2 regions of the Winogradskyella sp. PE311 genome follow, and region 2 is predicted to be linked to the other one. Evidence: riboswitches for the same ligand, from Rfam matches in the RefSeq annotation. Region 2 holds a riboswitch; the other holds the start of a gene.
The links. Region 2 has a riboswitch for S-adenosylmethionine ahead of ACFWU4_RS04780 (O-acetylhomoserine aminocarboxypropyltransferase/cysteine synthase family protein). Riboswitches for the same ligand answer to the same signal wherever they lie in the genome.
Positions count from the first base shown of each region.

Region 1: another riboswitch for S-adenosylmethionine. It lies ahead of ACFWU4_RS00665 (trans-sulfuration enzyme family protein); the one in region 2 lies ahead of ACFWU4_RS04780 (O-acetylhomoserine aminocarboxypropyltransferase/cysteine synthase family protein).

Region 1 covers NZ_JBHZTH010000001.1:161,736-165,525, forward strand. Annotated here, with positions in the region: gene ACFWU4_RS00650 (S41 family peptidase) at 1-502, opposite strand, end outside; gene ACFWU4_RS00655 (deoxycytidylate deaminase) at 504-956, opposite strand; gene ACFWU4_RS00660 (HupE/UreJ family protein) at 1,045-1,638, opposite strand; SAM riboswitch class I at 1,775-1,898, shown strand; gene ACFWU4_RS00665 (trans-sulfuration enzyme family protein) at 2,008-3,174, shown strand; gene ACFWU4_RS00670 (homocysteine S-methyltransferase family protein) at 3,174-3,790, shown strand, end outside.
Region 2 covers NZ_JBHZTH010000001.1:1,131,940-1,135,729, forward strand. Annotated here, with positions in the region: gene ACFWU4_RS04775 (OsmC family protein) at 1-65, opposite strand, end outside; gene ACFWU4_RS04780 (O-acetylhomoserine aminocarboxypropyltransferase/cysteine synthase family protein) at 99-1,397, opposite strand; SAM riboswitch class I at 1,518-1,641, opposite strand; gene ACFWU4_RS04785 (hypothetical protein) at 1,745-3,295, opposite strand; gene ACFWU4_RS04790 (2-isopropylmalate synthase) at 3,440-3,790, shown strand, end outside.

The DNA of each region.
Region 1 (3,790 bases), 970 kb from region 2:
ATTTAACCTTAGTGTTTTTGTCTCCTTTTAACTTTTTAGTTATTAAATCGTTTGTAATTTGTTTTCCATAAATGGTATCACCATCTGCAAATAAAATCCTATCACCACTCATAATTCCAGCACGTTCACTAGGACCTCCTTCTGTCGGTTTTATTACCGCAATACTATCTTTATATGGATAATAATTAATTCCTATACCAACAAAATCACCTTTCATATTTTCCGTAATACGCTTAAGATCTTCCTTTGGAATATAGGTAGAATGAGGATCGAGATTATCTAAAATTCCATTTACAGTAACATCTACAATACTATCCGTATCTATATCATCCACATACTCATAATCTATATAATCTATTAGGCGATTTAACTTATCTTTTTTACTATTAGTTGAAAATAGATTATCTGAAGTGTCAGTAAAATTTAACTTTCCGCCGATAAGTACACCGGCACCTATCGCTAACCCAATTATAAATGGTATGTATTTGTTTTTTGTTGCCATATTATTTCCCATGCAAGTGGGAATCTTCATTTAAGTCTTCTATGCGTTCTAATATAATACCTGCTTTTTCTAAAAATTGCAAACCTGAATCGTCTTTGTATCCTTCAGAGTAAACAACTCTTATAATACCTGCTTGATGAATTAACTTACTACACTCCTTGCATGGTGATAAAGTAATATATAATGTAGAACCCTTGCACGATTGTGTGGATGCCGCTACTTTTAAAATAGCATTGGCCTCAGCATGCAATACATACCATTTTGTATAGCCTTCGTCATCTTCGCAATAATTTTCAAAACCTGTTGGTGTACCATTATAGCCATCTGAAATTATCATTCGGTCTTTAACGATAAGAGCACCTACTTGTTTCCGTTTGCAATGTGAGAGTTTACCCCACTCCTTTGCAATGCGCAAATAAGCCTTATCATAACGTAATTGTTTTTTTTGTGGCATTAATTACTATGGTATCTATAAGTAACGAATATAATAGGATAGTATTTTATAAGCAATCTACTTCTAGTTAAAGTTTTACCAAACTTAATTAAGAAGTTAATAAATCGCTCTGTATTATCATTGGTATAACAAGCCCTATTACTATTGCAGAGAGGACCATAACCCAGTCACGTCTAGAAAATCTAAATAAAGTCTGAAACAAGAACCCAAGAAATAGAACCACAAATACGACAATCACTTGAGCGATTTCAATACCTAAAGCAAATTCTATAAGTAATTCTATTTTATTATCAGCCAGCCCAGCTAACATCTTAAACTCACGCGCAAAACCTAAACCATGTATAAGACCAAAAAACAAAGTAGTAAAGAATAATAAACCAATTTTTCTACCTCTATCCTTTTTACCAGCCGTAAATACGTTGTAAATAGCCGCAATTAAAATGGTGATAGGAATTAAGAATTCTACCAATTTACCACTAACACTTACAACACCATAAGCCGCTAAAACTAATGATAGGGTGTGCCCTAATGTAAACATAGAGACCAACAATAAGACACGTTTCCAATCTTTAAAAACATAAGGCACAGCCAAAACCATTAAAAAAAGAACATGGTCATAACCATTAATATCTAAAACATGATTTAAGCCATACTCAACATTAAACCAGAAATTTTCTAACATAATTGATGCATTTGGGTAATTCAAAGTTACAATTAAAAAGCAAATTAAATTCAATTAAAATAAAGTGGATATAATTTGCTTATTCTTAATTTCTTTCAGAATATTGTAATTCACAAAGTTCAAATAACTTATTGAAATGTTATCAAGAAAGGTGGAGGGATTAGACCCTTTGAAACCTTAGCAACCCTTAAACTTATTAAGAAGGTGCTAAATTCTACGTAATTACCGATTCATTTATCGGTTAATTGGATAGATAACCGAACATAATTACACTGTTGTAATTAAACTTCTTTTTAACTTTTTTCTATTTAAACGTCCTTTTTTGGACTATTTGTATTTTGATTTATTTAGCTAGTTAAGTAACAGAAAATGAATTCAAAACATTTAGAAACACAAGCGATACGTACTCAAATAGAGCGTTCGCAATTTTTAGAACATTCTAGCCCTTTGTATCTAACATCGAGTTATGTTTTTGAAGATGCCGAAGATATGCGTGCCTCTTTTGCGGATGAAAAACAACGCAATATTTACAGTCGATATTCTAATCCAAACACTTCCGAGTTTGTAGAAAAGGTTTGTTTAATGGAAGGAGCTGAACGTGGTTATGCTTTTGCATCTGGCATGTCTGCTGTGTTTTCTACATTTGCAGCTTTATTAAATTCTGACGATCATATTGTGTCATCACGAAGTATTTTTGGCTCTACACAAACATTATTTAATAACATTTTAACTAAATGGAATGTCTCTACAAGCTATTTTAAAATTGATAAATTAGATACTATAGAAAATCTCATTCAACCTAATACAAAGGTTATCTATGCTGAAAGCCCAACAAATCCGGCTGTTGATATTTTAGATTTACAACGCATAGGAGATATTGCAAAAAAGCACAACCTAATATTTATTATAGACAATTGTTTTGCAACACCATATCTACAACAACCTATAAAATTTGGTGCAGATTTAGTGATTCATTCTGCAACTAAATTAATGGATGGCCAAGGCCGTGTTTTGGGCGGAGTTACCGTTGGAAACGCAGATTTAATTCAGAAAATCTATCTGTTTTCAAGAAATACAGGTCCTGCATTATCGCCTTTTAATGCATGGGTTTTATCTAAAAGCCTAGAGACCTTGCCTGTAAGAGTAGATAGACATTGTGATAATGCACTCAAGGTGGCAACATTTTTAGAATCTCATAATAATGTCACTATTGTAAAATATCCATTTCTAAAATCGCATCCGCAATACGAATTAGCAAAACAACAAATGAAACTAGGTGGAAATGTTGTCGCTTTTGAAATAAAAGGTGGTATTGAAGCAGGTAGAAAATTTCTAAATGCAATAAAACTGTTGTCACTTTCAGCAAATTTAGGAGATACTAGGAGTATTATTACACATCCTGCATCTACAACACATGCGAAAATACCAGAAGATATTCGTTTAGAAACAGGAATTACTGCAGGATTAATACGAATTTCTGTTGGTCTGGAGCATCCAGAAGATATCATAAACGATTTAAAACAAGCATTAAACTAATGGCAAATATTAAGCAAGAATTAAAAAAACGAATCTTAGTTCTCGATGGAGCCATGGGAACGATGCTTCAGCGATATAATTTCTCAGAAGACGATTTTAGAGGAAAACGTTTTGCAGATTATCCTTCACCTTTACAAGGAAATAATGATTTACTTTCATTAACGCAACCCAAAGCAATTGCAGAAGTACATGCCAAATATTTTGAAGCAGGAGCAGATATTGTAGAAACGAATACATTCTCTGGGACAACTATAGCAATGGCTGACTACGACATGGAAGATTTAGTTTACGAACTCAACTTTGAATCTGCCAAAATCGCCAAAGAAGTTGCTGATAAATTCACAAAAGCAAATCCAGAAAAACCACGTTTTGTTGCTGGTAGTATTGGCCCAACAAATAAAACAGCGAGTCTATCGCCAGATGTAAATCGTCCAGAATATAGAGCTATAACTTTTAATGAATTACGTATTGCCTATAAGCAACAAGTTGAAGCTTTAATCGACGGTGGAGTTGATGTGCTTTTAGTTGAAACCATTTTTGATACTTTAAACGCAAAAGCGGCTTTATTTGCCATTGAAGAAGTAAAAGAAGAACGTAATATAGATATTCCCATTAT
Region 2 (3,790 bases):
GTTTGTCCTACGAATTTTGTTTCGGAAACATTTTCTCCCGAAATACTAAATTGTAAATTACTCATGATTCTTTTTTTAAAATATTAAATAATTACAATCTAATTATGAAGTGTTTGCTTTTGTTTCACTACAGCAAAGGCTTCTTTTAAATCGGCTTTTAAATCTTCAATATTTTCTATTCCGACAGAAAGACGAATAAGATCTTTAGTAACACCTGTAGTCTCTTGCGCATCATCACTTAATTGTTGATGCGTTGTACTTGCAGGATGAATAATTAGTGATTTTGTATCTCCAATATTAGCCAATAGAGAAAAAACTTTCGTTGTATCAGCAATAGTCTTTGCGGCATCAAAACCACCATCTGCACCAAAAGTTACGATACCACTTTGTCCTTTTGGTAAGTATTTCTTAGCGAGATCGTTGTATTTGCTCGTTTCTAAACCTGGATAGTTTACCCATTTTACTTCTGGTTGTGCTTGTAACCATTGCGCCAATTCAAGTGCATTTTCACTATGCTTTTGAATACGTAATTCTAAAGTTTCTAAACCTTGAATAATTTGAAAACCATTAAATGGACTTAAAGCTCCTCCATAATCTCGCAAACCTTCAATTCTAATTTTTGCAATGAATGCAGCTGGTCCAATAGCTTCGCTGTAAACCAATCCGTGGTAGCCAGCAGATGGTTCTGTAAATTCTGGAAACTTTCCGTTGGTCCAATCAAAAGTACCAGCATCAATAATAATTCCTCCCAAAGAAGTCCCATTTCCATTGATATACTTTGTTAAAGAATGGATCACAATATTAGCGCCATGCTCAATAGGGTTTAATAAATATGGTGTTGCTACTGTATTATCTACTATTAAAGGCACTTTGTGTGCTTTAGCTGCTACCGAAATAGCTTCGATATCTAGCACATCTAATTTAGGATTACCCAAGGATTCAATGAAAATTGCTCTGGTATTCTCCTGAGTAGCTTTTGCGAAATTTTCTGGATTAGAAGCATCTACAAATGTTGTTGTAATACCATGTCTTGGCAACGTAACACTCAATAAATTATAGGTTCCTCCATACAAACTACTAGAAGCAACGATATGATCTCCTGCTCTTAAAAGTGTTAGTAAGGTTGTAGAAATAGCTGCTGTTCCAGAAGCTGTGGCTACTGCCGCAATACCTCCTTCTAAAGCTGCTAAACGTTGTTCTAAAATGTCGTTGGTAGGATTATTTAAACGTGTGTAAATAAAACCTGGAACAGATAGATTAAATCGCCCTGCTGCGTCGTCTGAATCATCGAAAACATAGGCTGTAGATTGATAAATAGGAACAGCTCTTGTTCCTCCTGTTTGACTAACGTCATGTCCTGCGTGCAACGCTTTTGTTGCAAATTTTTGTGTACTCATTTTTCTAGTTTTTTGAGTTAAAATAAATTAATTCAAAAGCCAAATAAGCTTCTTTTAGAAGCATACTTAATAGAAAAATGTTATAAAGAAAATGCTAATTACAGATGGGTAATTAGTCTTGAGTTATCTATCTAAAATTGCGAAAAATGACTCGCGCTTTCAAGTAGAATTTAGCACCTTCTTAGTAAATCTAAGGGTTGCTAAGGCTTCATCGGGTCTATCCCTCCACCTTTCTTGATAACATTTCAGTAAGTTATTGAACTTTATGAATACAAATATTGCAATACAAAAACTTAATTTCCAAATTTATTTTCAGTTTTTATGCTTTTTTTATGAATTCACTAAAATCAATGCGCATATTTTGTTAAGTATTTAGTCTTAATTATCTCTCCTACTGGTTTATTTTCAATTTTACTTTCTAACCATGAAATAATATCTAAGTATAAAAATGCTCTACGCTCAAATGGATGGTCTTCAAAAGTTTTCAGAGTTTTAAGTAAATCTTTAAAAGCATTTTTTAGATCATGTGGATAAATATCTTGGAGCCCTCTAATAAACTTTATCATTTCTTTTTGTACTTCATGCAAATCATTCATTTTTATTAAGAATTTATAGGTGCTTCTCAATAATGTTTCTAAATGATAATCTAAACCTGCTTCATAATGCGCAACAAGATTCAATACTCTCGAGAAGCAGAGTAGATCTTCGCGCATAGAAAGCGATTTGTTTGATATGATTTTGTCGAGGTACTTAATACATTCTTTATTATTTCCTACTCCAAAATGCATACTTGCAAATTTGTAATAGAAAATTAATTTATGATGAGGGTCAATTCTGTCTTTATAATCTAAAAGTTCCTTTTCAATTTGTGGAATTAACTCTAAACCTTCTTCAAAACTACCATCAATAAAGTGTTGATTTATGCTATGGAAATTTGTGTAGAGGAAAATTAAAGTAGAAACATTTTCATCTTTGTTAAACTTGGTGTTATTGACTGTAGTTGTAAAATGATCTAATTTTTTAACAAATTTCGGTTTGTTCCTAATAAAATATATAGATTCAAGTAGATAATTATTTCCTTTTAAATAAAACACTGGATTTAAGTTAATCATACTTGGATTTTGATGAAATAAATCAACCCATTTTGAAGCATATTTATAACAGTTTAAGAAATCTTGCATCAAAAAACTGTACCATAAATGCGCTTTATACAGCCATAGTTTTTCTCTGAAACCAACTTTTTTAAGATTGAGTTTAGGAAGTCTATCATTAAAATATTTGGTAACCATTTTACTCTCTTTTTCATTCTTTACATAACCAGTTTTAAGAATGATACTGTAGAGTTGAAGTGATAAATTAGAGAGTTTGCTAGCGATAACGTTTAGTGCACTTAAGTTTTTGGCTTGTACAGCGAGTTCATCCGCTCGTGTACTTATACTGCGTGTTATGTATTGTGCTTCTATAATTTTTTCTAACTCAATAATTTCAAAAGCAGAATTTTTTTCTTCGTTAGAAATTGCCAAATCTTTAGCTTTATCAAGGATTTTTAAACTTTGTTTATATAGGCCTTTGTGATACAAAATTGAAGCAAAGTCTAATTGTTCTCTAATCTGTAAACGTATATTTTGGTGAGAAGGATTTAGTTTTAAACTGATAAGGATTTGTTTATATAGATGTGCTTTTACATTTGCAAGCTGTGACTTTTTTACAATACCAGATTTTAAAATTGAACCTTCATTATAACTTTTGGCCTTATCTAAAAGATTAAAAAGTTTTAAAAATTTAGAATCAGAATTCACACCTAATCTCCCAACATAAAGTTTGAATTGTCGTTTTTCAGACTTTGTCAATGACTTTACAAGTGAAAATAAATTATCTTTTTGGCCTTTAGTTGTCAAAAGAAAATGGTTTTATGTTGTTGATTATAAGATAATTAAGTTATAAAATTACATTTGAACGTCGTAAACATAAATAAATATTAGAGATTTAGAAAAATTCAAAAATTTAACTTCGTTAAGCAATACTAATCTATATTTTGATAAATGTCAAATAACAATATTCAAATCTTCGATACAACACTTCGCGATGGTGAACAGGTTCCGGGTTGTAAGTTAAACACAGAACAAAAAGTTATCATTGCTGAAAAATTAGATGAGTTGGGTGTAGATGTCATTGAAGCAGGTTTTCCAGTATCAAGTCCTGGAGATTTTAAATCAGTTGAAGCAATTTCAAAAATTGTAAAAAATGCAACTGTTTGTGGTTTAACACGTTCTGTAGAAAATGATATTAAAGTGGCTGCTGAAGCTTTAAAGTATGCTGTAAAACCAAGAATACATACAGGTATTGGAACTTCAGAATCTCATATTGTTCATAAATTTAAAACAACGCAAGAA